Regions from separate parts of the Staphylococcus durrellii genome, predicted to be linked through region 1. Evidence: riboswitches for the same ligand, from Rfam matches in the RefSeq annotation. Region 1 holds a riboswitch; the other holds the start of a gene.

What was found. A riboswitch is a leader RNA that binds a small molecule or an ion and turns the genes downstream of it on or off. The one in region 1 is predicted to bind lysine.
Positions count from the first base shown of each region.
Region 2: it holds a riboswitch for lysine, as region 1 does, so the genes downstream of both, ISP02_RS06820 (aspartate kinase) here and ISP02_RS05500 (amino acid permease) in region 1, are expected to answer to the same signal.

Region 1 is NZ_JADIIO010000001.1:1,130,186-1,146,196, forward strand. Features, by position in the region: gene coaE (dephospho-CoA kinase) at 1-230, shown strand, start outside; gene gap (type I glyceraldehyde-3-phosphate dehydrogenase) at 367-1,392, shown strand; gene nrdR (transcriptional regulator NrdR) at 1,843-2,313, shown strand; gene ISP02_RS05485 (replication initiation and membrane attachment family protein) at 2,313-3,692, shown strand; gene dnaI (primosomal protein DnaI) at 3,692-4,612, shown strand; gene thrS (threonine--tRNA ligase) at 4,938-6,869, shown strand; lysine riboswitch at 6,945-7,118, shown strand; gene ISP02_RS05500 (amino acid permease) at 7,270-8,769, shown strand; ribosomal protein L20 leader region at 8,834-8,960, shown strand; gene infC (translation initiation factor IF-3) at 8,989-9,516, shown strand; gene rpmI (50S ribosomal protein L35) at 9,544-9,744, shown strand; gene rplT (50S ribosomal protein L20) at 9,809-10,165, shown strand; gene ISP02_RS05520 (NUDIX domain-containing protein) at 10,269-10,880, shown strand; gene ISP02_RS05525 (hypothetical protein) at 10,895-11,818, shown strand; gene tig (trigger factor) at 11,975-13,285, shown strand; gene clpX (ATP-dependent Clp protease ATP-binding subunit ClpX) at 13,476-14,738, shown strand; gene yihA (ribosome biogenesis GTP-binding protein YihA/YsxC) at 14,878-15,465, shown strand; gene hemA (glutamyl-tRNA reductase) at 15,635-16,011, shown strand, end outside.
Region 2 is NZ_JADIIO010000001.1:1,380,422-1,396,432, forward strand. Features, by position in the region: gene ISP02_RS06750 (vWA domain-containing protein) at 1-133, shown strand, start outside; gene brnQ3 (branched-chain amino acid-like transporter carrier protein BrnQ3) at 245-1,588, shown strand; gene ISP02_RS06760 (toxic anion resistance protein) at 2,090-3,229, opposite strand; gene ISP02_RS06765 (5-bromo-4-chloroindolyl phosphate hydrolysis family protein) at 3,267-3,887, opposite strand; gene ISP02_RS06770 (acylphosphatase) at 3,907-4,176, opposite strand; gene msaA (regulatory protein MsaA) at 4,462-4,770, shown strand; gene cspA (cold shock protein CspA) at 4,953-5,153, shown strand; gene lysA (diaminopimelate decarboxylase) at 5,287-6,552, opposite strand; gene ISP02_RS06790 (alanine racemase) at 6,555-7,628, opposite strand; gene ISP02_RS06795 (M20 metallopeptidase family protein) at 7,632-8,780, opposite strand; gene dapD (2,3,4,5-tetrahydropyridine-2,6-dicarboxylate N-acetyltransferase) at 8,970-9,689, opposite strand; gene dapB (4-hydroxy-tetrahydrodipicolinate reductase) at 9,712-10,434, opposite strand; gene dapA (4-hydroxy-tetrahydrodipicolinate synthase) at 10,431-11,318, opposite strand; gene ISP02_RS06815 (aspartate-semialdehyde dehydrogenase) at 11,320-12,309, opposite strand; gene ISP02_RS06820 (aspartate kinase) at 12,364-13,566, opposite strand; lysine riboswitch at 13,656-13,834, opposite strand; gene ISP02_RS06825 (aldo/keto reductase) at 13,977-14,807, opposite strand; gene ISP02_RS06830 (ABC-F family ATP-binding cassette domain-containing protein) at 15,203-16,011, opposite strand, start outside.

The sequences.
Region 1 (16,011 bases):
TGTGGTTAGTTTATACTTCGGAAAGTATACAAATTGATAGACTAATGGAACGTAATAACTTATCAATGGAAGATGCAAAAGCACGTGTATTGAGTCAAATTTCTATCGATAAAAAACGGAGAATGGCGGATCATGTTATTGATAATAGAGATTCAAAGCTAGACTTAAAACAAAATTTAGAAAGTTTCTTAGTAGAGGAAGGCTATATCGACGGGTCTGAACACTTATAATAAATATGCCATTAGGGTTTTGAAATATAAACGCTAGTGGTATTTTTTAGAATTTTTAAGCAAACGCTTTCATTTTCTTTTTAATATGTTATACTATTTCCTATAAAGTATAACATAAATTTGAGAGGTGCTTTCGATGACGACTAATATAGCAATTAATGGAATGGGTAGAATAGGAAGAATGGCTTTACGTATCGCACTTAAAAATGAAAATTTAAACGTAGTAGCAATTAATGCTAGTTATTCACCAGAAACTATAGCTCATTTAATTAAATATGATACTACTCATGGTACATATGATTTGAAAGTTGAACATAATGAAAATGGCATTAAAGTAGAAGATCATGAAATTAAATTAGTATCTGATAGAAATCCTGAAAATCTACCATGGGAATCACTAAATATTGATATAGTGATAGAAGCGACTGGTAAATTTAACCATGGAGATAAAGCGATTGGTCATATAAATTCAGGTGCTAAAAAAGTATTACTAACGGGGCCATCAAAAGGTGGCGACGTCCAAATGATAGTTAAAGGTGTTAATAATGAAAGTTTAGATATTAATAAGTATGACGTATTTAGTAATGCTTCTTGTACTACAAACTGTATTGGACCAGTTGCCAAAGTATTAAATGACAGCTTTGGTATTGTCAATGGATTAATGACTACTGTACATTCAATTACAAATGATCAAAATAATATTGATAATCCACACAAAGATTTAAGACGTGCACGTTCATGTAACGAGAGCATTATCCCGACTTCTACTGGTGCCGCGAAAGCATTAAAAGAAGTATTGCCGGAATTAGAAGGCAAATTACATGGTATGGCACTTAGAGTACCTACCAAAAATGTATCACTAGTAGATTTAGTCGTAGATTTAGAACAAAATGTAACAGCTGAAGAGGTAAATAATGCATTTAGAGAAAATGATTTAGAAGGTGTTTTAGCCACTCAAGATGCACCGTTAGTTTCTGTAGACTTTAATACTAATCCACATTCAGCAATAATAGATACTCAAAGCACAATGGTTATGGGTGATAATAAGGTGAAAGTAATTGCTTGGTATGATAATGAATGGGGTTATTCAAATCGTGTTGTTGAAGTAGCTGACCAAATAGGACAGTTATTAAATTCTGAAGCAGATGTACTAATTAGTTAATATGGCTTATATTACTAATTATAAAAAGGACTTAAAGATAATGATTATACATAACACGCTACTGCAATTGCAGTAGCGTGTTATGTGTTATGTTGAATTAATGATATTGTTCGCGTAAAATTGACTAGAATTTGGCTCAAGTTTGTAGATATACTTATTCTAATTCTATCTGGCATTACTACTTTATGAAATTATGATATACATTTTAAGTAGATAACTTGAAGTTGTATTAAATGATAGTATACAAATTTAAATTGGAAGGCACTTTAGCGCAATAACTATAAAAATATAAATTCATAAGTGAATATATCCTAAAGGTAGAAATATTTATGCCTAATTTTATTCGAAAAGAAAACATAATGATATACAGTTACCATTATCGACATTCTTTTGTCGTCTAGATATTTATAGTATAATTAATACGAATCAACTGAAGAGGGTGATAGCACAATGAAATGTCCAAAATGTAATTCAACGCATTCACGTGTCGTAGATTCACGCCACGCTGATGAAGTTAACGCGATTCGCCGTCGTAGAGAATGTGAAGTTTGTAATACTAGATTTACAACATTTGAACATATAGAGAAAAGACCACTTATCGTAGTGAAAAAGGATGGTACACGTGAACAATTTTTAAGTGAGAAGATTTTAAATGGTTTAGTTCGTTCATGTGAAAAGAGACCAGTTAGATATGAACAATTAGAAGAAATCACTAATAAAGTCGAATGGCGTCTTAGAGACGAAGGGCGTGCTGAAATCTCTTCTAGAGAAATTGGCGAGTATGTAATGAATTTATTAATGCATGTAGATCAGGTATCATACGTACGATTTGCATCAGTTTATAAAGAATTTAAAGATGTGGATCAACTATTACAATCAATGCAAGGCATTTTATCAGAAAATAAACGGAGTGATTCATAATGGGTTTGCAATCTTCTGACTTTGGATTGAGACCTCAAGATAACTTTAAGGTTATCCGCGATTTTTCCATAAACGAACAACATCTAGATATATTAAATAGACTTTTCACTCCTTTAATAGGTCCTAATGCTATGGGGCTTTATTACTATTTAGATCAATTTGTGATACAAGATTCTGAAATAGTAACAACACATTATGTGATAATGAGTGAATTAAAAATAAATTTAAATGAATTTAGAAAACAAATGGATTTATTAGAGGCAATAGGTTTAGTTAAAAGTTATGTGCGTCATGATAGTAACGATTCATCTTTTGTATACAAACTCATACAGCCACCATCGGCATACCAATTTTTTAGTGATCCAATGCTCTCAATATTTCTATTTAGTGAGGTGGATAAAGAACGTTATTATCAATTGAAAGCTTATTTTGAACAAAATAATCGTTTTAATGTAGAAAACTATCAAGAAATTACGCGTAAATACACTGACGTTTTCAAAGTACCTAATAAAAAATTAAATGATGATGTTACTAGTATTAAACGTGAGAAAGCATATGAAGGATTGAATCTGGCTAAAGTAGATTTTGATTTTGAAACTTTATATGATTTATTACAATCACATTTTATTAGTACTGAAATTATTAATGCAGATGCTAAGGCTTTAATTACGCAACTAGCTACTTTATATGGTTTAACACCTGAAGCGATGAAAAGCGTTATCTTAAAGTCAATAACAAGTGCACAGCAACTGTCATTTGAAGATATGCGCAAATACGCAAGAACTTATTACCTAATGGAACACGAACAACACTTACCCTCATTACAACTAAAACAGCATAGTGCACCTAAATTTGACAATAATAATAAAAACAGTGCTGAAGAAGATCGATTGGAGCAGTTAAATCGCGTAAGTCCTATCGAAATGTTAACCTCTTGGAAAGGCTCAGATATTAGCTTAGATGAAAAGAAATTAGTAGAAGAGTTAGTAGAAAGGGAGCAATTATCATTTGGTGTAATTAATATATTATTACAATTTGTGATGCTAAAAGAAGACATGCGATTACCGAAAAATTACACATTAAAAATTGCATCACATTGGAAACGTAAAGGTTTAAAGACTGCACAAGAAGCAGAACCTTTCGCTAAAAAAATGAATGAAGAAGAGCAACAACAAAAGTCTCAACGCACCTATAAGCAACCACGAGCAAATTTAGTATCAAAAGAAATGACGCCTAAATGGTTACTAGAAAGAGACGACAGTATTAACCAATCTCAAAAGGAATCTAATAATCAAACGATGATAGATGATACAGAGCATGAAAAAGAACGTGCTGCTTTTTTAGAACATTTAAAAGAAAGATGGGGGGATGATGACTAATGAAAAGCTTTGAAAATATTATGGGAGAGTCAAATGACTTAACTAAACGTATAGCAAAAATCAAACAAGAAGTAGTTAGTGACAAAGATGTCAAAGCATTTTTGACAGAACATCAGTCTGAACTAACTAACGCCATGATAGACGAAGATTTAAATGTGTTACAAGAATATAAAGATCAACAAAAGCATTATGATGGTCATCGTTTTGAGGATTGTCCGAACTTTGTCAAAGGGCATGTACCAGAACTTTATATTGAGCATAATCATATTAGAATCCGCTATTTACAATGTCCTTGTAAAATTAAGCACGATGAAGAAAAATATAATGCTCATTTAATCACATCTCACCATATGCAACGCGATACTTTAAACGCCAAATTAAAAGATATCCATATGGATGGCAAAAGATTAGAAGCTGCGATGAAAGCTGATGAAATATGTAATGAAATAGCTAACAATAAGACAAGTGTTAAGGGGCTATACCTATACGGACAATTCGGTACAGGTAAATCGTTCATATTGGGTGCTATAGCGAATCAACTAAAAACTAAAAAAATCGCATCTACCATTATTTACTTACCAGAATTTATTCGTACACTTAAGAGTGGATTTAAGGACGGTAGTTTTGAATCTAAACTTGCTACTGTACGTGAAGCGAATATATTAATGTTAGATGATATAGGTGCAGAAGAAATCACGCCATGGGTTAGAGACGAAGTTATTGGTCCAATATTACATTATAGAATGGTCCAAGAGTTGCCGACATTCTTTAGTTCAAATTTGAGTTTTAAAGAACTCGAACATCATTTATCCGTCACGCGTGACGGCACAGAAAAAACGAAAGCAGCTAGAATTTTAGAACGTATCAAAACATTAGCGACACCTTACTATTTAGAAGGTAAAAATTATCGCGATGTTTGAAAAATTTAATAAATATTGTATAATAAAATCAAATCTAAATTAAAGCGAAATAAATTGAGGACACGATAAATTATTCACTGATATCCAGAAAGTCATTACTAGATGAGAATATGACTATCACACTAACTTTATTACTCCCTCAAGTACAGTGTTTGTAATGAACACTCGGCTCAAGACCGTTATCTTAAGTAGAGTTTATATTAGACGATTAATATATCGTTTAATATTTTATTAGGGTGGTACCACGAAGACCTCGTCCCTTTTTGGGGACGGGGTCTTTTTATTTCGTTTTATTCAGAGCAAGATTTAATAGGAGGGTTTAACTATGGAACAAATAAAAATTCAATTTCCAGATGGTAATCCAAAGGAATTCGATATAGGCACAACTACAGAAGACATAGCGCAATCTATAAGTCCTGGATTACGAAAAAAAGCAGTTGCTGGAAAATTCAATGACAAATTAGTAGATTTAACTAGACCACTTGAATCAGACGGAAGTATCGAAATCGTAACGCCAGGTAGTGAAGAAGCATTAGAAGTGTTAAGACATTCTACAGCTCATCTAATGGCTCAAGCTTTAAAACGTTTATATGGAGATGTGAAATTTGGCGTAGGTCCTGTAATTGAAGGTGGATTTTATTATGACTTTGATATGGACGAATCCGTTTCATCTGATGATTTCGAAAAAATAGAAAAAACTATGAAACAAATCGTTGAGGAAAATCACAAAATAGTACGTAAAGTGGTATCCCGAGATGAAGCAAAAGCATTCTTTAGTGATGACCCTTATAAATTAGAATTAATCGAAGCAATTCCTGCTGATGAAAATGTTACATTATATTCACAAGGTGAGTTCACTGATTTATGTCGCGGTGTACATGTGCCGACTACATCTAAAATTAAAGAATTCAAATTATTGTCTACTGCTGGTGCATACTGGCGAGGAGATAGTAACAATAAAATGTTACAACGAATTTATGGTACTGCCTTCTTCGATAAAAAAGACTTAAAAGCCCATTTAAAAATGTTAGAAGAACGTAAAGAACGTGACCATAGACGTATTGGTAAAGATTTAGAATTATTTGCTAACAATCAGCTGGTCGGTGCTGGTTTACCACTATGGTTGCCGAATGGCGCGACAATTCGTCGTGAAATTGAACGTTATATAGTAGATAAAGAGATTAGTATGGGTTATGACCACGTATACACACCAGTAATGGCAAATACTGACTTATACAAAAAATCAGGCCACTGGGATCATTACAATGAAGATATGTTCCCTACAATGAAACTTGATGAACAAGAAGAAATGGTATTACGACCAATGAATTGCCCTCATCATATGATGATATATGCGAATAAACCGCATTCATATCGTGAACTACCAATTCGTATTGCTGAATTAGGCACAATGCATCGCTATGAAGCAAGCGGTGCAGTTTCAGGGCTGCAACGTGTACGTGGAATGACTTTAAATGATGCGCATATCTTCGTTCGACCTGATCAAATTAAAGAAGAATTTAAACGCGTTGTTAATCTTATCATCGATGTGTATGAAGATTTCGGTTTCGAAAATTATAACTTCAGATTAAGTTATAGAGATCCTGAAGATAAAGAAAAATATTATGATGATGACGACATGTGGGTAAAAGCTGAAAGCATGTTAAAAGAAGCGGTGGACGAATTAGGGTTAGAATATACGGAAGCAATTGGTGAAGCAGCATTCTATGGTCCAAAACTAGATGTACAAGTACAAACTGCTATGGGTAAAGAAGAAACGCTTAGTACAACTCAATTAGACTTTTTACTACCTCAAAAATTTGACTTAACTTATATTGGTAACGATGGAGAACAACACCGCCCAGTAGTGATCCATAGAGGTGTCGTATCAACTATGGAAAGATTTGTTGCCTTCTTAACTGAAGAAACTAAAGGTGCTTTCCCAACATGGTTAGCGCCTATGCAGGTTGAAATTATTCCAGTAAACGTTGATTTACACTATGATTATGCACGTAATTTACAAGATGAGTTAAAATCTCAAGGTATAAGAGTCGAAATTGATGATCGTAATGAAAAAATGGGTTATAAAATTCGTGAAGCTCAGATGCAAAAAATTCCATATCAACTTGTAGTTGGTGATAAAGAAATGGAAAACAATGAAGTCAATGTACGTAAATATGGTTCACAAGATCAAGAAACTGTTGAAAAAGATGACTTTATCTGGAATTTAGTAGATCAGATACGCTTGAAAAAATAAAGATAGTATTGAAACAAATCAATTATTCATGTATATTGATGATTAGTGAAATAATAAAAATTAAAATTTAATATACTTTGAGTTAGAGGTTGCATTTTTAATGAGTAACTTTTCAATGGCTTAATGGAGCCTAGATTGAAACAGCAAAAGGTAAAAATGCCGAAACACAAAATAACCATTATTATTATGTGTTGGGTCAGTCACCGATAAGGCGCTGGACTGTCACATATGTGATGTGCTACCTATTTTGATTGATAACACAACGGTTGCATATCGAAAGGTATGCAACCATTTTTTATTTTTAATAGTATAACTACATAGGTTGACATTTACTTTAGGAAATTTTTAATTTATTTCTGTTACAAAGTAAACCTCTAAGCAATACAGAAAGGAAGCTACTATGGAAAAAAATGGTAATCAACATGATGGCGGAGTTAAAAGAGGACTGAAAGATCGCCATATTTCAATGATTGCAATTGGGGGATGTATCGGTACTGGCTTGTTTATGACATCTGGTGGAGCGATACATGATGCAGGTGCTTTGGGAGCGTTACTTGCCTACGCAATAATCGGAGCAATGGTGTTTTTCTTAATGACTTCTCTAGGAGAAATGGCTACATATCTTCCAGTATCAGGCTCATTTAGTACTTATGCTACAAGATTCGTCGATCCTTCTTTAGGATTTGCTTTAGGTTGGAATTATTGGTTCAACTGGGTAATCACTGTTGCAGCTGACGTAACAATAGCTGCGCAAGTTATTGAGTATTGGACACCATTGCATGCTCTACCTGCATGGGGATGGAGCAGTTTATTCTTAATAATTATCTTTGGTTTGAATGCATTGTCTGTACGTGTTTATGGTGAAAGTGAATATTGGTTTGCTTTAATAAAAGTGGTTACAGTAATCATTTTTATCATTATTGGATTATTAACAATAGTAGGGATTATGGGTGGTAAATTTGTTGGATTTGAAACATTTACCCAAGCTCAAGGGCCAATACTAGGAAATGGTTTAGGCGGCAGCTTGCTAACTATATTAGGTGTGTTCTTAGTGGCAGGATTCTCGTTCCAAGGTACAGAATTAATTGGTATCACTGCTGGTGAATCTGAAAACCCTGAACGAGCAGTGCCAAAAGCTATAAAACAGGTTTTCTGGCGTATTTTACTATTTTATATTCTAGCAATTTTCGTAATTGGTATGCTAATACCTTATAATAGTTCAGCATTAATGGGCGGAGGAGACGATGTTGCAACTTCACCATTCACTTTAGTATTTAAAAATGCTGGCTTAGCATTCGCAGCATCATTTATGAATGCAGTTATACTAACATCTGTATTATCGGCAGGTAACTCAGGTATGTATGCTTCTACGCGTATGTTATATTCTATGAGTAAAGATAAATTAGCATTTCCAGTTTTTGCAAAAACTAATAAAAGTGGTGTGCCCTATGTTTCGCTGTTAGTGACTGCAGTCATTGTAATAGCAATATTTGTCTTACAACACATTAGTGGAGATGCATATGAATACATCGTAGCCGCTAGTGGTATGACTGGATTTATAGCTTGGGTTGGTATCGCAATTAGTCACTATCGTTTTAGAAAAGCTTTTGATAAACAACATTATGATAAATCCATATTAAAATATAAAGCTAAATTATTCCCGTTTGGTCCAATATTTGCAGGTATTTTATGTGTGATCGTAATAATTGGGCAGGACGTAGACTTTATTCAAACAGGACATTTTAATCTAAATCGATTTGTTGTCACATATATGGGAATTCCAGTATTTTTAGCGTTTTTCATTTATCATAAATTACGTTATAAAACTAAGATAATACCTTTAGAAAAAGTTAATCTTAGACAAGACGTTGATATGGAAGAAATTAAAACTCATAAATAAATAAATAAAAAGCTATTGACTTATGTCTTAATCGTTGCTATGATTAATAACGTTGAATACGAAACGAACCAAGTAGAAGCTCCCGCTTCTCACCTGTAGCGACGCAAAGGCAGTTGGCAGGTCCAATAATACATGTAATAACATGTGTAGAGCAGAGCGGGTATAATTTATACGCGCTCTGTTTTTTTTACTTGGCATAATTTCGTAAATTTCATGGAGGTGTCAACCATAGCTAAAGATCAAACTCAAGTAAACGATAAGATTCGTGCAAAAGAATTAAGATTAATCGGTCAAGATGGTGAACAAATTGGTGTTAAATCAAAAAGTGAAGCATTAGAAATGGCCGACCGTGTAGGTTTGGACGTTGTAGTCGTTGCGCCAAACGCTAAACCACCTGTTGGTAGAATTATGGATTACGGTAAATACAAATTCGAACAACAGAAAAAAGAAAAAGAAATGAAGAAGAAACAAAAAACTATAAGCTTAAAAGAAATACGTTTAAGTCCAACGATTGAAGAACATGACTTCCAAACAAAACTTAAAAATGGTCGTAAGTTCTTATCAAAAGGGGACAAATGTAAAGTTTCTATTCGTTTTAGAGGTAGAGCAATTACACATAAAGAAATTGGACAAAGAGTTTTAGAAAAATTCGCTGAAGAATGTAAAGATATCGCTTCAGTTGAACAAAAACCTAAAATGGAAGGTCGTCAAATGTTCATTATGCTAAGCCCTACAGCTGAAAAATAATATTCAAATCACAGGAGGAAATTTATCATGCCTAAAATGAAAACACACCGTGGAGCAGCTAAACGTGTTAAAAGAACTGGTTCAGGACAATTAAAACGTTCAAGAGCTTTCACATCTCACTTATTTGCAAATAAAAACACTAAACAAAAACGTCAATTACGTAAAGCTAAGTTAGTTCATAAATCTGACTTAAAACGCGTAAAACAATTATTAGCTTACAAAAAATAATTATCTAGCATAAAGTTAGCATACACATTATATAGCATTAACATATTTTGAGGAGGAATTTATTATGCCACGAGTAAAAGGTGGAACAGTAACAAGAGCTCGTCGTAAAAAGACGATCAAATTAGCAAAAGGTTACTTTGGTGCGAAACGTACATTATATAAAGTAGCAAAACAACAAGTTATGAAATCAGGTCAATACGCTTTCCGTGACCGTCGTCAAAGAAAACGTGACTTCCGTAAATTATGGATTACACGTATCAATGCAGCTGCACGTCAACATGACATCAGCTATTCAAGATTGATGAACGGCTTGAAAAAAGCTGAAATCGATATTAACCGTAAAATGTTATCTGAAATTGCTATTTCAGACGACAAAGCATTCGGTGAGTTAGTAACAAAAGCTAAAGACGCTTTAAAATAATTAATAAAAAAGAGATGTGGCGATTGCTACATCTCTTTTTTATTTTAAGTTATATGCTAGATTTGATAAAATAACTACGAAGTCAAACATGAAGGAGATACATATGTCTAAATTCGACGAACGCATTATAGTAGTACCTCGCAATATATTATTTGATGAAGAGCAGAATCAATTTAATGGATTTTTATCTAATGATAGTACAAAAGGACAAGATATCTTTAACGTACTTACTAACTATGAGGTTAAACGCAGAGGTGATATGGAAGAAGATCCAAGTTATAAGCAATTAATCTCTTATTGCTTATTAGAAAATGAAGACGGGCAAATATTAGTTTATGAGAGACTTTCTGGTGGAGGAGAAAATCGACTGCACGGTCAATCATCAATTGGAGTCGGTGGTCATATGAATGATGTTGTTGGTGCTGATACGATTAATGAAGTATTACGTACTAATGCGCAACGTGAACTTGAAGAAGAAGTCGGGTTACCCACAGATAAATCGCAAAATTTACAATACATAGGTTTTATTAATGATGATACGAATGAAGTTGGAGAAGTTCACTTAGGTGTCGTATTTAAAATAAAAGTAAGTTCACATGATATTGAAGTACAAGAGACAGATACTTTAAAAATTAAATGGATTGAACAAGGAAGTATTGATAATTACGATGATTTTGAAACATGGAGCTCTTTAATTTTAGAAGCTATACAATAGAGGTGAATAGCCATATGTCAGACATCATTCCTTTTCCGCGTTCACGTGACAAGTTAATAAGGGACATCAAAATTGCATTTAATAAAAACTATTTAGATGAAGTATACGAGCTTTTCGATATTTTTGAACAACAATTCGAAATGGATGAAACTTTGTCATTATTGAAATGCGCGACATTACATGAGTTAGGTTATTATTTAGAATTAAGAGAAGAAACTATCATCTTATTGAAGCAAGGTTTTAACAATTATGATGAATTAGTATTGTTTTATGTAAAAAGCTTAAATAATTTAAAGCAATATATAGAAGTTGTAGAAGTGATTAATCAAATTATAGATGAAGTTCAAAACCATCAAACAAGAATGGAACTTTATCCTATAAAAGAATACGCACTTAGCCAGCTAGAACAATATAATAAAGTAGCGGGCGAAAAATTACAGCAATTTGATGAATTATCATTAAGAGAACAAATTAATACGATTTTAAGTTTAATTGATAATAACCAATATAATTATAAAGAATCTGTCGTTAATTTAATAAATAATTTAAACTTGCAACCGAATGTTGTTAGCATCATGTTAGAGTATTTAAGGTTTGCACAGTACGACTCTAATATTCAAATTTCTAAATTTGGTTACGATATTAACGTGATACCAAGTAATTTAGTTGGTCTAGAACATACACAACTTAAACAACAAATTATTCCAAATGTGATTCAATTAATGGAAGAAGATGCAACACAGTTAATAAATGAAGCAGCACATGTTATGAATAATCACGCGATACTATTATATCCGCTCGATATTCATGACATAGCTTCTTCTGAGGAATGGGTCATGACTTATGAACATTATTTCAAATCGATGCTAGGGATTGCACAAGGACAGGAACATAATGAAATTAAAAACTTAATTTTAAAAATGGATAATTTAACATAATTATTAAATTATAATGTGGGTATACAAATAAACATAGTATGAATAAGTAATCATTTATTTCACCTATAAAACATCTGGGTTTGTGTACCCACTTGTCGTATGGTATACTAATGAAGTTGAAAAATTAAAATAGGATAATCATGGAGGTTTTTATACATGACAGCAACTTGGGAAAAAAAGGAAGGTAACGAAGGAATATTATCCGTTACAGTTCCAGCAGAAAAATTAGACAAAGCATTAGATCAAGCATTCAAAAAAGTAGTAAAACAAATTAATGTGCCTGGTTTCCGTAAAGGTAAAGTACCACGTCAAATATTCGAACAACGTTTTGGTGTAGAAGCACTTTATCAAGATGCGGCTGATATTTTATTGCCAGAGGCATATGGTGAAGCTATAGATGAAACTGGTATTAAACCAGTGGATCAACCTGAAATCGATGTTCAACAAATTGAAAAAGGTAAAGATTTTAAATTTGATGCTACAGTTGTAGTTGAACCTGAAGTTCAATTAGGAGACTATAAAGGTCTTGAAATCGAAAAACAAAATGCTGAATTAACTGATGAAGAAGTTCAAGAATCTATCGATCATCAATTAGGTCATTTAGCTGAAATGGTTGTTAAAGAAGACGGTGCTGTTGAAGATGGCGATTCAGTAAACATTGACTTCGATGGTTATGTTGATGGAGAACAATTCGAAGGTGGCCAAGCTGATGGTTACGACTTAGAAATTGGTTCAGGTACGTTTATCCCTGGATTCGAAGAACAATTAATTGGTGTCAAGACTGGGGAGGAGAAAGACGTAACAGTTACTTTCCCAGAAGAGTATCATGCAGAAGAATTAGCTGGTAAAGAAGCTACATTCAAAACTAAAGTAAACGAAATTAAAGCTAAAGAAGTACCTGAATTAACTGACGAAATTGCTAACGAATTAGATTCAGAAGCAAACTCAGTTGATGAGTTTAAAGAGAATACACGTAAACGTTTAGCTGAACAAAAAGAAACTGATGCAGAAAATGCTCAAAAAGAAGAAGCAATCAACAAAGCTGCTAACAATGCTAATATCGATATTCCAGAAGCAATGGTTAACACTGAATTAGACCGTATGGTTCAAGAATTTGGTCAACGTATGCAACAACAAGGTTTAAATTTAGAAACTTACTACCAAATTTCTGGTCAAGATGAATCTCAATTGAGAGAACAAATGAAAGACGACGCAGAAGAACGTGTTAAAACAAATTTAACATTAACTGCTATCGCTGATGCAGAAAACGTTGAAGTTTCTGATGAAGATATCGATAAAGAATTAGAAAAAATGAGTGGTCAATTTAATATCTCAGTTGAAGATATTAAACAAACTTTAGGAAGCACTGACATTGTTAAAAATGATGTACGTATCCAAAAAGTTATCGACTTACTTGTTGACGAAGCAAAATTAGTAGAACCTGCTAAAGAAGACGAAGAAGCATAAGGTTAATATCTGAGCAAATTGTTTTTGGTTTCGAATGTAAAGCTGTATAATATAAAAATATTGAGTGGCAGATGCATTAATCATTGATGTATCTGCTTCACTATTTTTATGCAAATATTTTGTAAAATGAACTATTTGCATATTAAAATGCTATCTAGTATAGTCTTTATGGAATAGGGGTGTAAATAGAATGTTCAAGTTCAATGAAGATGAAGAAAATTTAAAATGTTCTTTCTGTGGTAAAGATCAAGATCAAGTAAAGAAATTAGTCGCTGGTAGTGGCGTATATATATGTAACGAGTGTATAGAATTATGTTCAGAAATTGTCGAAGAAGAATTAGCTCAGGCTGAACCAGAAGGTTTAACAGAGTTACCTACACCAAGAGAAATTATGGATCAATTAAACGATTATGTTATTGGACAAGAAAAAGCTAAAAAATCTTTAGCTGTGGCTGTATATAATCATTACAAACGTATTCAACAATTGGGACCTAATGAAGATGAAGTTGAATTACAAAAAAGTAATATAGCGCTGATCGGTCCAACCGGTAGTGGTAAAACATTATTAGCACAAACATTAGCCAAAACATTAAATGTGCCATTTGCTATTGCAGACGCAACTAGCTTGACCGAAGCTGGTTATGTAGGTGACGATGTAGAAAACATCTTATTACGTTTAATTCAAGCAGCTGATTTCGATATAGATAAAGCTGAAAAAGGTATTATTTATGTCGATGAAATCGATAAGATTGCACGTAAATCAGAGAATACTTCTATTACTAGAGATGTTTCTGGTGAAGGTGTTCAACAAGCATTGCTTAAAATATTAGAAGGAACTACTGCAAGCGTACCTCCTCAAGGTGGACGTAAACATCCGAACCAAGAATTAATTCAAATTGATACTTCAAACATTTTATTCGTTTTAGGTGGTGCCTTTGACGGTATTGATGAGGTTATCAAGAGAAGACTTGGTGAAAAAGTAATTGGTTTCTCTAGTAGTGAAGCTTCTAAATATGATGAAGATGCTATTTTAGAGCAAATTAGACCTGAAGATTTACAATCATATGGTTTAATTCCTGAATTTATTGGTCGTGTACCTATCGTAGCTAACTTAGAAACATTAGACGTTGAAGCATTAAAAAATATTTTAACACAACCAAAAAATGCGTTGGTTAAGCAATATGTTAAAATGCTAGAACTAGACGATGTCGAATTAGAGTTTACTGAAGGTGCATTAGCAGCGATTAGTGATAAAGCAATCGAAAGAAAAACGGGTGCACGTGGTTTACGTTCAATTATTGAAGAAGCACTAATTGATATCATGTACGACGTGCCATCTTCTGACGGTGTTGTCAAAGTAGTAATTACTGAAGACACTATTAATGAAGAGAAAAACCCTGAATTGTATGATAAAGATGGCAATTTAGTTAACAATGAACAAACTTCTGCGTAATTATATAGATTAGCAAGCTGAGACATGATATTGTCTCAGCTTTTTTTTACATAAATATTTAAATTTACTTAAACGCATCGCAAAATAAAGCATTGTATACTATAATGAATGAGTTAAACAAGTAGAAAGTGGGTCAATAATGAATATTAATCCTAATGAAATTGAAATAATAATAAGTGCAGTTAACCAATCACAATACCCTGAAACAGGTTTAAGTGAAGTAGCCTTGAGTGGGCGTTCTAATGTAGGTAAATCTTCATTTATCAACAGTATGATAGGTAGAAAAAATATGGCACGTACGTCTCAACAACCTGGTAAAACACAAACGTTAAATTTTTATAATATTGATAATCAACTTGTGTTCGTTGATGTACCTGGCTATGGTTATGCTAAAGTGAGTAAAAAACAACGTGCAGCATTTGGCAAAATGATTGAACAATACATTACGCAAAGATCTTCTCTTAAGCTCGTCATACAACTTGTAGATTTAAGACACAATCCCACAGAAGACGATATATTAATGTACGATTTTTTAAAGTATTATGAATTGCCAACACTAGTTATTGCAACAAAAGAAGACAAAATTGCTAAAGGTAAGGTTCAAAAACACCTTGATAATATCCAACAAAAATTACAAATGGAGCCTTCTGACAACATAATTAGTTATTCTTCAGTAAAAAATAATAAGCAAAAATTAATTTGGCAAACTATAGAAAATTATCTATAATAATTATTAATTAATAATTATTATTCGAAATCATAAGAATAAAATGCTTAATTTTGACAAATATTTGAATTTAATAATAATTCTTCTAATTTACATGGGCAACTTGCTTAACTCATGAAACAGTTATGTTATAATTTAATTATTGTAATATGTATGGAGGGCGTTATAAATGCATTTTATTGCGATTAGTATAAATCATCGCACAGCAGATGTAGCATTAAGAGAAAAAGTTGCTTTCAAAGACAATGCCATACACGTAGCTAATGTTGACTTATTTGAGACGAAGTCTATTTTAGAAAATGTAATAGTATCCACATGTAACCGTACAGAAGTATACGCAATTGTAGATCAAATACACACTGGTCGCTATTATATTCAAAGATTTTTAGCGCGTTCATTTGGTTTTGATGTCGAAGAAATCAAAGAAATGACTGAAGTACACATTGGGGACGACGCAGTTAATCATTTAATGCGTGTGGCTTCAGGTTTAGACTCTATCGTTTTAGGAGAAACACAAATTCTTGGTCAAGTTAGAAACGCGTTCTT
Region 2 (16,011 bases), 250 kb from region 1:
ACCAATAACTGAAGATATAGAGCAAACCATTCATAATATATATGGTCAATATTCAATTTTTGTAGAAGGTGTTGAACATCTACCAAGCCATCTTTCGCCATTGCTAAAAAAGCTATTATTAAAATCATTTTAATTATCTTTAGTGATAATTAAAAATATTCTGACAGTTATATAGACTAAACCTCTCAAACCATGATAGAATAATGAATATTATATTTTTGGATAAATTGAAGGAGTATTAATTATGAACAAAAATACATGGATTATAGGTTTCACGTTATTTGCAATGTTCTTTGGTGCGGGTAACCTTATTTTCCCACCAAGCTTAGGTTTGGATAGCGGCCATTTCTTTTGGCCATCAATCTTAGCATTTTCGTTAACTGGTATTGGATTACCATTATTGGGAGTAATTATAGGAGCAGTAGACAAACAAGGTTATATCGGTTCTTTAAATAAAATTTCGCCTAAATTTTCAATAATATTTTTAATTGTCATTTACTTAACAATTGGGCCTTTATTTGCAATACCTCGTACTGCATCTACATCCTTTGAAATGACAGTAACACCAATTGCACACACGAGTGGAAATATATCATTATTTATTTTCACTGCTATATACTTTTTAATCGTATTATATTTATGTATCAACCCATCTAAAATGGTTGATCGTGTAGGATCTTTATTAACACCATTATTATTATTAACAATTTTAGCTATGATCATTAAAGGCTTTGTAGATTTTGGTGGTAACAGTGCAAGTAAGGCTTCTGAAGCTTATACTTCAAACTTAGCTGGTTTCTCACAAGGTTTTACTAACGGTTATCTAACGATGGATGCAATAGCAGCTATCGCATTTTCAATGATTGTTGTAAACGCAGTTAAAGCTACCGGCGTTGTACATGCTAATAAGATTTTAAAACAAACAATTATGGCAGGGGTTATTGCTGCAGTTGCATTATTATTTATTTACATTTCACTAGGTTTTATAGGTAACCATATGGATGTATCACAAGCTAAATTAAATAGTTTAGCTGCCAAAGATCAAAACATCGGTACATACTTATTAACAACAATTGCAAGTACGGGTTACGGCATATTTGGTAAATACTTATTAGGGATTATTGTAGCACTTGCATGTTTAACAACAGCATGTGGTTTAATCGTCTCAGTTTCAGAATATTTCAATCGTATTTTACCTAAAATTCCGTACAAAGTATACGTTATTATTTTTACAATTATTAGTTTTATTTTAGCAAATCAAGGATTGAACTCAGTAATTAAGATGTCGGTACCTGTATTGAGTGTAGTATACCCAATTGCAATTACTTCTGTATTATTAATCTTACTTGCTAGATTATTCCCAACTAAACCCATTGCTCAACGTATTCCCGTTGCAGTAGTTTCAATTGTAGCTATTTTAAGTATTATAGATAGTCAAGGTTGGATTAAGATGAGTTTTATTCAAGCACTACCTTTAAAACAATATTCATTAGAATGGTTTCCAGTTGCAGTAGTGTTTACAATCATTGGTTATATTGTTTCAATATTTGTTAAAAATGAAAAACCTATCGTCTATGAAAAAGAATAATAATTTACAACAATGAGATATAAACATCTATAAGAACTACAAGAAAAGCCTGAGACATATATAACTCTGACTAAAGTAAAACGTCAATTTCTATTAAAATAATATAGAAATTGACGTTTTCTTTTTTATAAAATTTCATTGCACATTAAGCTAATATTTTTCTTATAGTTAGTATCATTAAGGGAATAACAATTCCAAGTTAGTCCTTATTTATTCTTCTAGCTGACCTTCGAATAAAACCAAAAATCACTTTAAAAGGAAGTGTAAGTTGAGTTATAAATTTAAGGTAGGTAGGGGGGGGCTTCTAGCAGTACCTGTGGTAGGTAAAGCAATCAAAGTATTCTAATATTTATGGCGAGATGACTGAAGAAACAGTAGTTACCAAAGACTAAAGAGTAAGGCCGTTTCTAGCCAAGCGAGTTATAGCACACAGTATCACTATACAAAAGCCATACAATGTAAAATCATCGAATGGCTTTTGTATATTTAATTAACATTTAACTATTGTTTGTCATCTTTTAAATCTAATAATTGTCGTTTTAATTCTCCTTCAAGCTCTGATAATTCACCTTCAGCTTGTTGACGTTTTTGACGTCCTTGCTTTTGTATTTGTAATGTTTGTTCAATGGTTTCAATAATGTCACTTTGCGTTGTTTTTAACGTTTCTATATCTACGACGCCGCGTTCATTTTCAGTGGCTGTCTCCACAGCATTCTGTTTAAGCAATGATGAGTTCTTAATCAATAATTCATTCGTTGTATCGGTAACTGCTTTTTGAGCTGATACAGCGTTTCTCTGACGCATGAGCGTTAAAGCGATAGACATTTGGTTTTTCCATAAAGGAATACTTGTCAATATTGAACTTTGTATTTTTTCTGCTAAGGCCTGATTTACATTTTGTATCATTCTAATTTGAGGGGCGGTTTGGATTGCAATTTGTCGAGATAATTGTAAATCATAGATTCTTTTATCAAGTCGCTCAACGAATTGGCTCATATCCGACGCTTCTTGAACATCCATTTGGTTCGATGATTGTTTAGCTTGTTCTTGTAATTGAGGTAAGTCGTGTTGCTCAATAGCATGCTTTTTTTGCTTTGCAGCTTCAATATATAACGTTAAATCGTCAAAGTAGTCTTTGTTTTGATTATATAATTCATCTAATAGATCAATATCTTTTTTTAAATTTCCTTTGTGCTTGTCTAGCTCTAGTGAAATGCGGTCAATTTGTGAACCGACTGACTGCATTTTAGAAAACACTTCATTAATCGATGCTTTTGTTCTTTTAAAAATACGCTTTAATTTAGATTGGTTTTCTGGATTTAATTCGTCTGGATTAACAGATTTTAATTTAGACATTAAACTATCTAAAGTATCACCAACTGGTCCGACATCTGATGTTCTCACATCGTTTAATATACGATGTGAGAATTGAGACATATTAGATTGGGCATCTGTCCCAAAATTTAACAATGCTTCGTTATCTAAGGGGGTAATCGATTGACTTAACTTTTGAATCTTTTGCTGTTCCGCTTGAGAGAATTGTTGTTGTTTACTATCGAGGATCTCATGTTCATTAGCGTTTTGCTCATCGATGTATGAGTCAAACGGATGAGCATTTAAATAATCTTGTTCTCTAGACATATTACTTCGCTCCGTTTCTAAATATTAAAATTTAGTATTATTTGCGTCTTTTTTGTTCCATTTTATTTAATTCCATCTCTATATTTAACTTTTGATAGTCATCTTCATTGATTCTTTTCAAATCTGCTATCAACGTACGATTCACTTCATCTAATGTAATACGTGTTTGTTCGAGTTTTTGCTTTTCTTCCTGTGTCTTTTTCGGAGATTTAGAAAGTCTCGTATAAGATTCTATTAAATTAAGTGCATTATCTATATGAGAATAAAAGAAACTCTCTACTAAGAAAAATTTTGAAGGTTGTTGTTTAACTGCAAAATAAATTGCTCGTGAGATTCGATAAATATCGCTGACTTGTCGAAAATCTTTAATTGACCTTACGTTAACAAAAACTTTTAAAATCCGTCTTATTTTATCTTGAGCATGGTTCAGTTGATTATTTACGAAATGATAATCTCTACGTGATAATCCTATCTCATGTAAGTATTTTCTCGATGACAAACGTTGAGTAGGAAAGTAACCCCCCAAGAAAGCAGCAATTGAGATTAAAATATCAAAAATAAATTGTATATCTAAAGCAAAAATGCTAACAAACCATACTATGACAGCAATTGGAAAAGCGACAACAGTCCCCAAAACACGAGAAATATTGTATCTCAAATTTCATCTTCCTTTATATTTAAATTGTTTTAAATTGTTTTAAATCTTGATCTATTTCTAAGTCTTCAATGGTGTAGTCATCGACTTGAGAGGAAGGGGAAGCACCTTTAATAACGGCTTCGGTAAATGCCTCAATTTCTGTTTCGTCTCCTTGAGCATAAATGTCTACAAAATCTTCTACATTTTGAACTGTACCAGTAATATTATATTTAAGTGCTAATCGGTCTGTATAAAAACGAAAACCAACACCTTGTACCATTCCAAATACTTTAATGTGTTTACGTTGCATACAAAATCACCTCTTATTGACATTATACGCAATTTAAGTTCACAAAACTAATATTTAACATACACAACGTTAACTTTACCAGTCAAAAGTATGAGACGTAAAACTTGATTTTACATGTGATAAAGTTAAAATATTACACACGGAGTAATTTTTCGGGATACGTTTACATATTTAATTTTGTAATTAATATTTTTCGAATAATCGAGTCATTACTTTACAAAGTTTGAATTAAACTTTTGCAACTATAAATTAATTTAAATCATCGTAAAGGGAGGACTGCATATCATGTGGACAATAACTAAAATAAGAGCTGATTATGAAGGATGGTGGCTATTTAGTGATTGGGCTGATAATATAGTAGAACGTGATAATTATGATACTTATGATGAAATGTTAAATAAATATCAATATAAAATTCGCAAATGCAAAGAAGATTACGATAATTATTTAATTGGAAAATACAATATACATGCTTTTTATAATAATTGTGAATTAGGTTTTTGTGAGGATTGTGATGAAAATCTACAAATATTCTATAGTTTTATTGTATTAAATAATAATAATGTTTATTATAATCTTCCAATAATTGATTGAATGAATTTTTTCAATAATGTATTGCATTTTGTATTCAATTCACGTATACTAGCAATTAAGCAATAGTTTTATTCCATATTGCAAAGAATATTGTCTGTACAGCATCAACTGTGAAACCGTATTTTTTGTAATATGCGAATAACGCATATTGAAAGAATTTTAGTCTTGGAGGTTTCACAATTATGAAACAAGGTACAGTTAAATGGTTTAACGCTGAAAAAGGATTTGGTTTTATCGAAGTTGAAGGAGAAAACGACGTATTCGTACACTTCTCAGCAATTAACCAAGAAGGTTACAAATCATTAGAAGAAGGTCAATCAGTAGAATTTGAAGTAGTTGAAGGCGACCGCGGTCCTCAAGCTGCAAACGTTGTAAAACTATAATCATAGATTTAGTTTATTGACTAATTAAAGAACCTTGTTGTAAAGGTTCTTTTTTTTCATATTTTTAAATTAAAAATAATTTAATTTATAATAAAACCGTTACTTTTTTATAATAAAAGTAACGGTTTTTATTTTATTTAGTATCATTAATAATTAATTGTCTTAATGATTGTCTTTTAATCACTTCTCTAGCTTTACCATCTTTCAAGAAAAATACTGAAGGCTTTTGCATTTGATTATAATTTGATGCCATAGAATAGTGATAAGCTCCAGTTGATAAAATAGCAATAAAGTCTCCTCTGCTTATTGAAGAAGGTAACTTCGCATTTTTTATAATAATATCACCAGATTCGCATAATTTACCAGCAAGTGTTACAGTTTCATCTGCTTCTTCATTTCGATTAACAAGTAATGCTTCATAACTAGCGTCATATAATGCAGTTCTGATATGATCACTCATACCACCATCTACAGAAACGTACTTATTAACATTAGGTATTTCCTTGATAGTGCCAACTTCGTATAATGTAATACCTGCTTCGCCGACGATAGAACGTCCAGGTTCGATGCCAATTTCAGGAATAGGGTAGTTTACTTCTTTAGCAATTGTTTTAATCGCTGTCGTAATTTCTGCGATACCATCTTCAATAGGAAAACTTACATCTCCCTCAACGTATTTAATACTAAAGCCACCACCTAAGTTTATTAGCTCAACTTTAATTTCTTGTTCACTTAACCAATTAATAACCATTTTAGCAGTTTCAATCATCGCTTCAGTACCTTCAATTTGAGAACCAACATGGAAATGAACACCTTTTAAATTTAATTTATCCGCATTATTTACCGCTTCTACACCTTTAATTGCTAAGCCATGTTTAATAGATAAACCAAATTTACTATCTTCTTGACCAGTTTGAATAAACTCGTGTGTATGAGCTTCTACACCAGGATTTAAACGTAATACTACATTGACTGTTTCAGAAGCATATTTATTAATAATATCGATTTCATCTAATGAATCAATAACGATATAACCAACTTTATTTTCTAGTGCATATTGAATTTCTCGCTTTGTTTTATTATTGCCGTGAAAATGAATATGACTAGGATCAAAACCAGCCTCAAGTGCTGTATATAATTCTCCTTCAGAGACAACATCTAATTCTAAGTTTTCTTCTTCAACAAGCTTAACCATTTGAATACAAGTAAATGCCTTTGAAGCATATGAAATGTTATATTTTAAACCACTTTGCTTAAAAGCTTCATGATAGCGTTGCATCTGTGTTCTAATTTGTGTTTCATCGTAAACAATAGTAGGCGTGCCAAAACTTTGTGCAACAGTTTTAAGACTCGTGCCTCCCATCGATAGTTCGCCGTATGCGTTATATTCTACAGTCATAATTATCTATACTCCTTTATTAATGAATCATGGTTCATTGCGCTTAATTGTTCTGAGTTTGCCCCCACACCTTTAAACGTAAATTCATCGACACGTATATCATTATTATATAGTATTACTTCGTCTTGTGCATTTATCGTATCGTCAACTTCTACAAACATATGACTCATCATTAAAGCTCTAATAGGATATCGCTTACCATTTATAATTGCTTCATGCTGTGCACGTGCTTTTAATATTCCGTCACCATAACCGATATCGACAACTGCAAGTTTGGTGTTATCTTTAACTGCTTCAAAAGCAAAACTATAACCACAATATTGTCCTTGTTGAACTTCTCTAATTTGAATTACATTACCTTTAACCGTTAAAGATTGCACAATATCTTGTTCATCTACCGTACTATACGGTCTAGAACCATATAACGCAATGCCTACTCTTGCATGTGTATGTTGTGGTAATATACCGTCTTCACGGTAATAACTAGCACTATTTTGTGCATGTATCATATTAAATGAATAACCTGCAGCAAGCACAGTATCTACGACCTGTAACCACGCTTCTTTTTCTTGTTCATAATCAGGAACCCCAAATTCATCAGCGTATCCGAAGTGAGTCCACAGGCCATTAATAATCATTTTCTCTGTATTAGTATTGCTGTGATGATGCTCTAACACTTCAATGATTTCGTTTATATTTTTCAATCCGGAACGATGTAATAAATTTTCATATTCCAAATGAATTTTAATACCAGCCAAATCTTCATAATGATTGTAATAATATGATAGGGAAGGTAAAGTCATTTCAATGTTGTATGTTCTTAATGGTTCAAATTCATATACGGCGTTCATTAAAAATATCGTTGCATTTGGCGCGATTTTTCTCACTCTAACGGCTTCTTTCAAAGAGGTCGTACTAAAAGTATCAATACCCGCTGTTAAAAATTGTTCTACGGCAAATTCTAATCCATAGTGGTAAGCGTTATTTTTAACGACTGCCATAATATTATTTTGTTGTTTAACAGTTTGAACGTTGTTTAAAAAAGTTTGTTTGTCTACCGACCAAATTGCTGTCATCTCTTACACCTCATCATAATTAAATAGTATTTGTTGATAATAATCAGCAACTTTAATCAACATATATTCATTAAAATTTAAATGTGAAGTATGTAAACCGGTTACATAACCTTTAGCTTCATCTTTAGTGCCAACAAACACAAAATAACTAGGCGCTAATTGACTATAGAAACTAAAATCTTCACCGAAAAGATAAGGCGTTGTTTTATCTATAACTTTTAATTCAGCATTTTTTAATGCGTTTTCTACGTTATTTCTTAATTTAGGGCTATTATAAGTAGGTGGATAACCTTCAGCAAAGTCTACTTCACATTCAACATTAAATAATGATTTTACGCTATCAGCTATTTTAAACATTTGTTCTTTAACAATGGCTAAGTCGTTTTCATCATAAGTACGTATTGTACCTTCCAAATAGCCATTACTTGGCACAGTGTTAATAGCTTCACCCGCTTCAAATCGACCCATATGTACAATATTTCTTTTCAAACCGTTTAAGTGATATTGCTGAATATTACCGACTTGAGATAATACATGTTGTAGCGCTTCACCACAAGAATGACCTTGTTCTTTGTCGGCAACATGGCTCGATAAACCGTTTAAATAAAAACGGTATTCTGTAGCACTTGCTGTAATTTCCTCATCTCGAATCGCAACTGAACCTTCCTCAACAAATGGCATTACATGAATACCAAATACAGCTTCAATAGGGTAATTTTCAAATGCATTAGCTTTGATTAGTCTATTGGCACCGCCGCCAGTTTCTTCAGCTGGTTGGAAAATAAAGACTACGTTTTGAGGTAGTTGTCCTTGATCTGACCACTCCTTACAACGACGAACAAATAACATTAACGCAGTCGTATGACCATCATGTCCACATGCATGCATAACATTGTCATTCAAACTTCTATAATTAACATCGTTTTCTTCAAATATAGGAAGAGCGTCTATATCAGCACGGAAGGCAATTGTTTTTTCACCATTACCAGGCAGATATGCGATCAATCCTGTTTCTAAAGGGCGCTCATACTTTACGCCTAGTTCATCTAAAAAAGAAGCAATATATTTTGTTGTTTCAAATTCATGTAAACTTAACTCTGGATGTTGATGTAGATAACGTCTATGTTTTGTTACAAATTCTTGTTCATTCATCATTATCATTTCCTTTATAAATAAGTTAGTCTCACTCTGTAAATAATTATATGTATGAAAATTTTATAATAAAAAGAGGAGGAAGAAACAGTCATTTTATAAGATACATGGTGACTTTATTGTCAATGTATCTTATAGTATCAGCTACTGACGTGTCTCAGTCCTCCTATTAAAGCTAATAACTATAAATTAGTTATTTAAATTTCTTAAAGCAGATACAATTTCACGTTTTGAATCTTCTACTTCACTCGTTTGTTTAATTACTTTTGCTGGTGTACCAGCTACTACAGCTCCTGCAGGCACGTCTTGCGTTACGATTGCACCAGCTGCAACAATTGCGCCTTGTCCAACTGTAACACCTTCAAGAATCACTGCATTAGCACCAATTAATACATCGTCTTCAATGATAACTGGAGAAGCACTTGGTGGCTCAATAACACCTGCTAGCACTGAACCAGCACCAACGTGCACATTTTTACCTGTCGTTGCTCTGCCACCTAAAGTAGCATTCATATCAATCATCGTTCCTTCACCAACAACAGCGCCAATATTAATTGTAGCACCCATCATTACAACAGCACCGTCTTCAATAGTAGCTTGTTCTCTAATAAATGCACCTGGCTCAATACGAGCGTTTGTGTTTGTTAAGTCTTTTAATGGAATAGCTGAATTTCGACGATCCATTTCAATTTCTAATTCTTCTATGCTGTCTTGGTTATTGTCGTAAAATGTTTTCCATTCATCTGCTTCACAAAAAATTACTTTTGAATCCTCTGAACCGAATACTTTAAATGATTCTGGGAAAGTTGTATTTGCAAAGTTACCATTTGCATATACTTTCAAAGGTGTTGATTTTTTTTCGTCACTAATATATTGAATAATTTCTTCTGCTGATAAATTTTGTACCATAATTTTGTAAGCTCCTTATTGTTTATAAATTATCAAATGTATAGAAGTCATTTGACTTGTTGATTAATCTTTCTGCTGCACTAATGGCTCCATTAGCAAAAATATCTTTTGATTGTGCGCGATGAGTAATTTCGATCGTTTCATCGATACCAGCAAATAATACTTCGTGTTCACCTACTATAGTACCACCACGTTTAGCATGAATGCCAATTTCTTCAGGCTTTCTTTTTTCTGTGTTTTCGTGGCGGTCATAGACTGGCGACGTTTTATCTCTTAATGATTCAATTACATCATATAGTTTAACTAAGGTACCACTAGGTGCATCTACTTTTTTATTATGATGTGCTTCTGTCAATTCAATATCATAATCCTGTAAAAGTGGTACTGCGGCTTCTAAAATTTTAGTAAGCGCATGAACACCGTAACTCATATTTGCACTGAAAAATACAGGCATACGTTTACTTAACTCTTTTAATTTACTAATAATAGTTTCTTTTTCACCAGTAGTCGCAATAACTAAAGGGAGTTCAAAAGAATCATCTAGTAATGGTAATAATAATTCAGGGTTTGAGAAATCAATGGCTACATCAGCTTCGTTTGCTTCTGAAATTTTTTCAAAAGTAGGGTAGGGATATGATTTGCTACTATCCCTAACTACAACACCAGTGATTTTATGTCCTTTTTCTTCAGCTAATCTTGCTACACGTTCATTCATAGCACCATAACCGATTAGAAGTATCTTCATACGTTGTCACCTGCTTTGTATTGATTATATGCATCTTCTAAAGCTTTTCTATCATCGTCCTCTAAAGTAACTAAAGGAAGGCGTACTTCATAATTTCCAAATCCTTCAACAGTCGTTAAAACTTTGATAGGTATTGGATTTACATCAACAGAAAGCGCATCTAATAGTGTTCCAATGGGTTGATATAATGCTTCGACATCATCATTTTGTTGACTTGTTTCGTATAAATTTTGAATTGCTTTAGGAATGACATTAGCTATTACTGAAATAACACCATGGCCGCCATCATTGAAATAACGAACAATATTATCATCATTACCGCTATATAAAGCAAAGTTATCTAAATCTAATTTTTGTTGAAGTGTTGCTAAATAATCAAAATCATTTGTAGCATCTTTTAATGCAACAATGTATTCATTTTTGCTTAATTCAACTACTGTATCTACTTCAATCGTCATATTCGTACGAGAAGGGACGTTGTATAGTACGACTGGCAATTTCGCTGCATCTGCGATAGTAGTAAAATGTTGGATTAAACCACGTTGATTGGTTTTATTATAATACGGTGTGATTAACATAATCGCATCTGCGCCAAGCTCTCTTGCTTTAACAGAGGCTTGAATTGATTTCTGTGTATTGTTGGTACCCGTGCCTGCTATTACAGGAATTCTGCCATTTACTGTATTTACGACTTCTTCTAAAACTTGATTTTTTTCATCTTCTGTTAAGGTAGGATTTTCAGCTGTTGTACCATTAACCACAATTGATTTTGCATTGTTATCTATCAAATAGTTTACATGCTTTCTTAGTGCAATATAATCGATTTCATTATGTGTAAATGGAGTGGTTAATGCTACGCCTACACCTTCAAAAATATGTGCCATATTATTTAACTCCTTTCAGACTCATTACTTGTTCTAAAATTTGAACGGCATTCAATGCTGCGCCTTTTAATAAGTTGTCAGAAGTACACCATACATGGAAAGTATTATCTAATGTCTCATCTCTACGAATACGTCCGACGAACACTTCGTCTCTGCCTGTAGAATGAATAGCTAATGGATATTCATTGTTTGCTGGATTATCAACTAGTACGACACGGTCATCTTGCTCAAATAATTGTTGTATAGCTTCTACTGAAGTTTCTTTATTCAATGTTACACTCATGTGCACGCTATGACTGTCTTGTACAGGAACACGAACACAAGTAGCCGTAACTTTTAACTCGTCTTCTTTTAATATTTTACGTGTTTCATCAATCATTTTTTGTTCTTCTTTAGTATAGCCATCTTCTAAAAACACATCGATATGTGGTAATACATTGTTATATATAGGGTGAGGATATGCTTCAGGTTGTTTACCATTCGCGCCTTCAGCTAAATCTTGTTTTCCTTTAACACCAGAACCTGATACAGCTTGATATGTTGTATATGCTACTCTTTCAATACCATATGCATCTTGTAATACTTTTAAAGGTACTACTGATTGTATTGTCGAACAATTCGGATTGGCAATGATTTTACGATTTAATTTCGGTTCATTTACTTCTGGCACAATTAAATCAATACCTTCTGTCATTCTCCACTGACTTGAATTATCAATAACGATTGCGCCCGCTTGCTCAAAAATAGGGGAGAAGTGCTCACTTGTACTTCCTCCTGCACTCATTAATACAAAATCAAAGTGCTCACTTGCCGCTTCTTCAGTTAATTCCTGTACAGTATAAGTTTTTCCTTGGAATTCAACTTCGACACCAGCTGATCTAGCTGATGAAAATAATACTAATTCATCAAACGAAATATTTTTTCTATCAAGTGTTTCTAACATTTTTCTTCCTACTAATCCTGTTGCTCCTGCTACTGCTAATTTTGTCATATTATATACACTCCAGTAATTAAATTTTGTAATCATTTAACATAATTTTATAGTTTAAATATCGAAAGATTCATATAAATTTGTAACTGCACGTTCACCATTATGAGCATCAATCACATAAGAAATGCTTATTTCTGAAGTTGTTGTTTGATAAAAGGGAATGTTATTAGCGATTAATGTCATAAAGGCTTTAGATGCAACACCCGACATATCTCTCATACCAGAGCCGATTAATGAAATTTTAACGTATTCCTCATTAATCTTGAAGTCTAAAGCGTTAAAATCTTCTGACAATTTCTCTAAAATATTAGTAATTTGAATTGCATCTGTATCTTTAATTGTGAATGACATCTGTAATCCTTCTATATTAACAATTTGAGATATCATATCAACATTTACCGAACCTTCTTCTAGTTTAGTAAATAATTGTGTTAATAACTTGTCATCAGGTAACGGGTAACTGATTGTCACATGCATCATATGTGTATCCAATGCTACGCCAGTTACTGCTTTTTTCTCTAATAAATCTGCTTGTGCCATAATCCATGTTCCTTTCACATTCGATAAAGTTCTTCCTAAATAAATAGGGATATCATAATTGTTTGCAAGTTCTACACTTCTTGTCTCTAATACGCCTGCGCCAAGCGCGCTCATTTCCATCATTTCTTCATAAGAAACGTAAGATAGGCGTTTGGCTTGTTTATAAAGTCTTGGGTCAGTAGCATAAACACCGTCAACATCAGTGTAAATTTCGCAAGGGGTTTGATTACTCGCCGCTAATGCTACAGCAGTTGTATCTGAACCACCACGACCTAACGTCGTTAATTCAAATGAATCATTGATACCTTGGAAACCTGCTACCACAAGTACATCGTTCGTTTCGAACGACTGGTTAAACGTTTCAGGATTAATTTCTGCTATACGACTTTTCAAATGATGGCCAACGGTTTTAATACCTGCTTGATAGCCAGTCATTGCCTTAGCATTTACGCCTAAATCATTTAGCATCATGGAAAGGTATGACACTGTTTGTTGTTCACCCGTAGTTAATAACAATGCCAATTCTTCATCTTTAGGGTTTTCAGTAACTGCACTGACATTTTCCATTAATTGATCAGTGGTTTTACCCATGGCACTGACCACCACAATAAGCTGTTCACCGTTATCAACTCTAAGTTTCAACATTTCCGCAATATTTCTAATTTTCGTAAAATCGCTGACGGACGAACCGCCAAACTTTAAAACACTTCTATTCACTTACTTTATCCTCCTCAAATGACTAGGGGAGAATCACAAATCATATAAAAAAAAGCAAGTTCGGAATGCGAACTTGCTCGTAATTTATATACAAGTGATGCACTCCATTATTTAAAAATAATGACAGACTCTTAGCTCTTAACCATAAAGTCCAATGATCGATAAGCTGCTATTATCGTCACTTCGGCATCTCACCCTTTCAAAATTAGCTACTAGCAGGTAGTTTGTTCTAATAAATACTAATGATTGATGCGCCTCATCTAATTCTTATTAAATTGGTTATGTTTCACATTATACATATAACGATATATGCTGTAAACCGGCAAATGTGAATTTTTTAAATTTACTGATAATTTAAATCTATTTCACTATTAAATCTTTTATAAGGTTTAATAATCGAATAGAATCCTTTAAAACTCTTCGTATTCTGCAGGATCTTGATCTTTACGTCTACCATCGTCCTTAGTAAGTGCATCAATTTGAGCCAAATCTTCACTTTCTAAATAAAAATCGAAAACATCAATATTTTGTAGTTGTCTAACATTAGAAGCAGATTTAGGGATAGGGACCACACCATTTTGAATATGCCATTTCAAAATGATTTGTACTGTAGTTTTATTATATTTATCTGCTATTTGTTGAATAACTTCATGATTCATAATATTTACGTTTCTACCTAGGGGACTCCACGCTTCGATAATGATACCTTTTTCTTGGTGATATTCAAGTACATCTTTTTGGTTAAAGAATGGGTGTAATTCAATTTGGTTAACAGCAGGTAATACACCAGTTTCTTTTTCTAAAGTCTCAATATGTTCCGGCAGAAAGTTACATACACCGATTGATTTTACTAATCCTGCTTTTTGAGCAGCAATTAAAGCGGTCCATGCTTCTACATATTTGCCTTGTTTTGGGTTTGGCCAATGAATTAAATATAAATCAATATAATCTACATTGAGACGATAAATAGATTCTTGAATAGCAATCATGGCAGAATCATAATCATGATAACGGCCAGGTAATTTAGAAGTTACAATAATTTGATCTCTCGCTACATGACTACTCTCGATAGCTTTACCTACAGTGCCTTCATTTTCATAGTTGTACGCAGTATCTAATAAACGATAACCGTTATTTAGTGCATTTACAACTGCATGAACACCTTGAGTTCCGTTCAATTTATATGTACCAAATCCTAAAACTGGTAATACTTGTCCATCTAACATATTTAAATTTTCCAATTTATCGTCCTCCAATTTTCAAGTTAGAAGTTATTATATAATTATATTTTTAAAATTAAAACTAACTTGCTTTCAAACCTAACAAATGATGAATCATAATTTCGATTTATTGTCTTTATTTAATTTAGAAAGTGGGGGAGTTGCTAATAGCAATTATAATTATATAAAGCGATCAATTCTTTGTTTTATATAGCTCGATTTTTTGAGGGTATTTTCAACCTATATCATCTTTAACTCCTCTTAATTACTATTATTCACGATTTTCATAATAATGTGTAAACAACATTTACAACTAACAAAAAGGCAATTCTATTAAAGTAAAATAGAAATTGCCTTTTGATGTTAGTCAAAGAGATTTAGGTCTCAGACTTTTAATTTTCATAAATACAAGATATTTAAGCCTTAGTTAATACACCCGTTTCTTGTAAATATGCCTCGTATGAAACTTCTTTTGATAAGCCACCTGGTTGATTTAAATCAATTACACGATTAGCAATCGTATTGATGAATTCAAAATCATATGAAGTAAAGATGATTGAACCTTTAAATGATTTTAAGCCATCATTTACAGCCGTAATACTTTCTAAATCTAAGTGGTTTGTTGGTTCGTCTAGTAATAGTACATTGGCACTTGAAAGCATCATTTTGCTCAACATACAACGTACTTTTTCACCACCTGATAAGACGCTAGCTTTTTTCTTAACTTCTTCACCACTAAATAACATACGTCCTAAGAAACCTCGTAAGAACGTTTCAGTTTGTTCATCCTCAGGAGCATATTGTCTTAACCAGTCGACTAGGTTCGTATTGATACCTTCGAAGTAATCTGAATTATCTTTAGGGAAGTAACTTTGTGAAGTTGTCACTCCCCATTTAACTGTGCCTTCGTCAGGTTCCATTTCGCCAGCTAAAATTTTAAGTAACGTCGTTTTAGCGAATTCACTATCACCAATTAATACTGCCTTATCATTTGGGTTCATAGTAAACGAAATGTTATCCAATACTTTCACACCATCAATAGTCTTAGAGACATTTTCAACAAAGAGTAAATCATTACCGATTTCACGTTCCGGTGTGAATTTCACAAATGGATATCTGCGGGAAGATGGTTGAATATCATCTAATTCAATTTTTTCAAGCTGTTTCTTTCTACTTGTTGCTTGTTTTGATTTAGAAGCATTAGCAGAGAAACGTGCAACGAAAT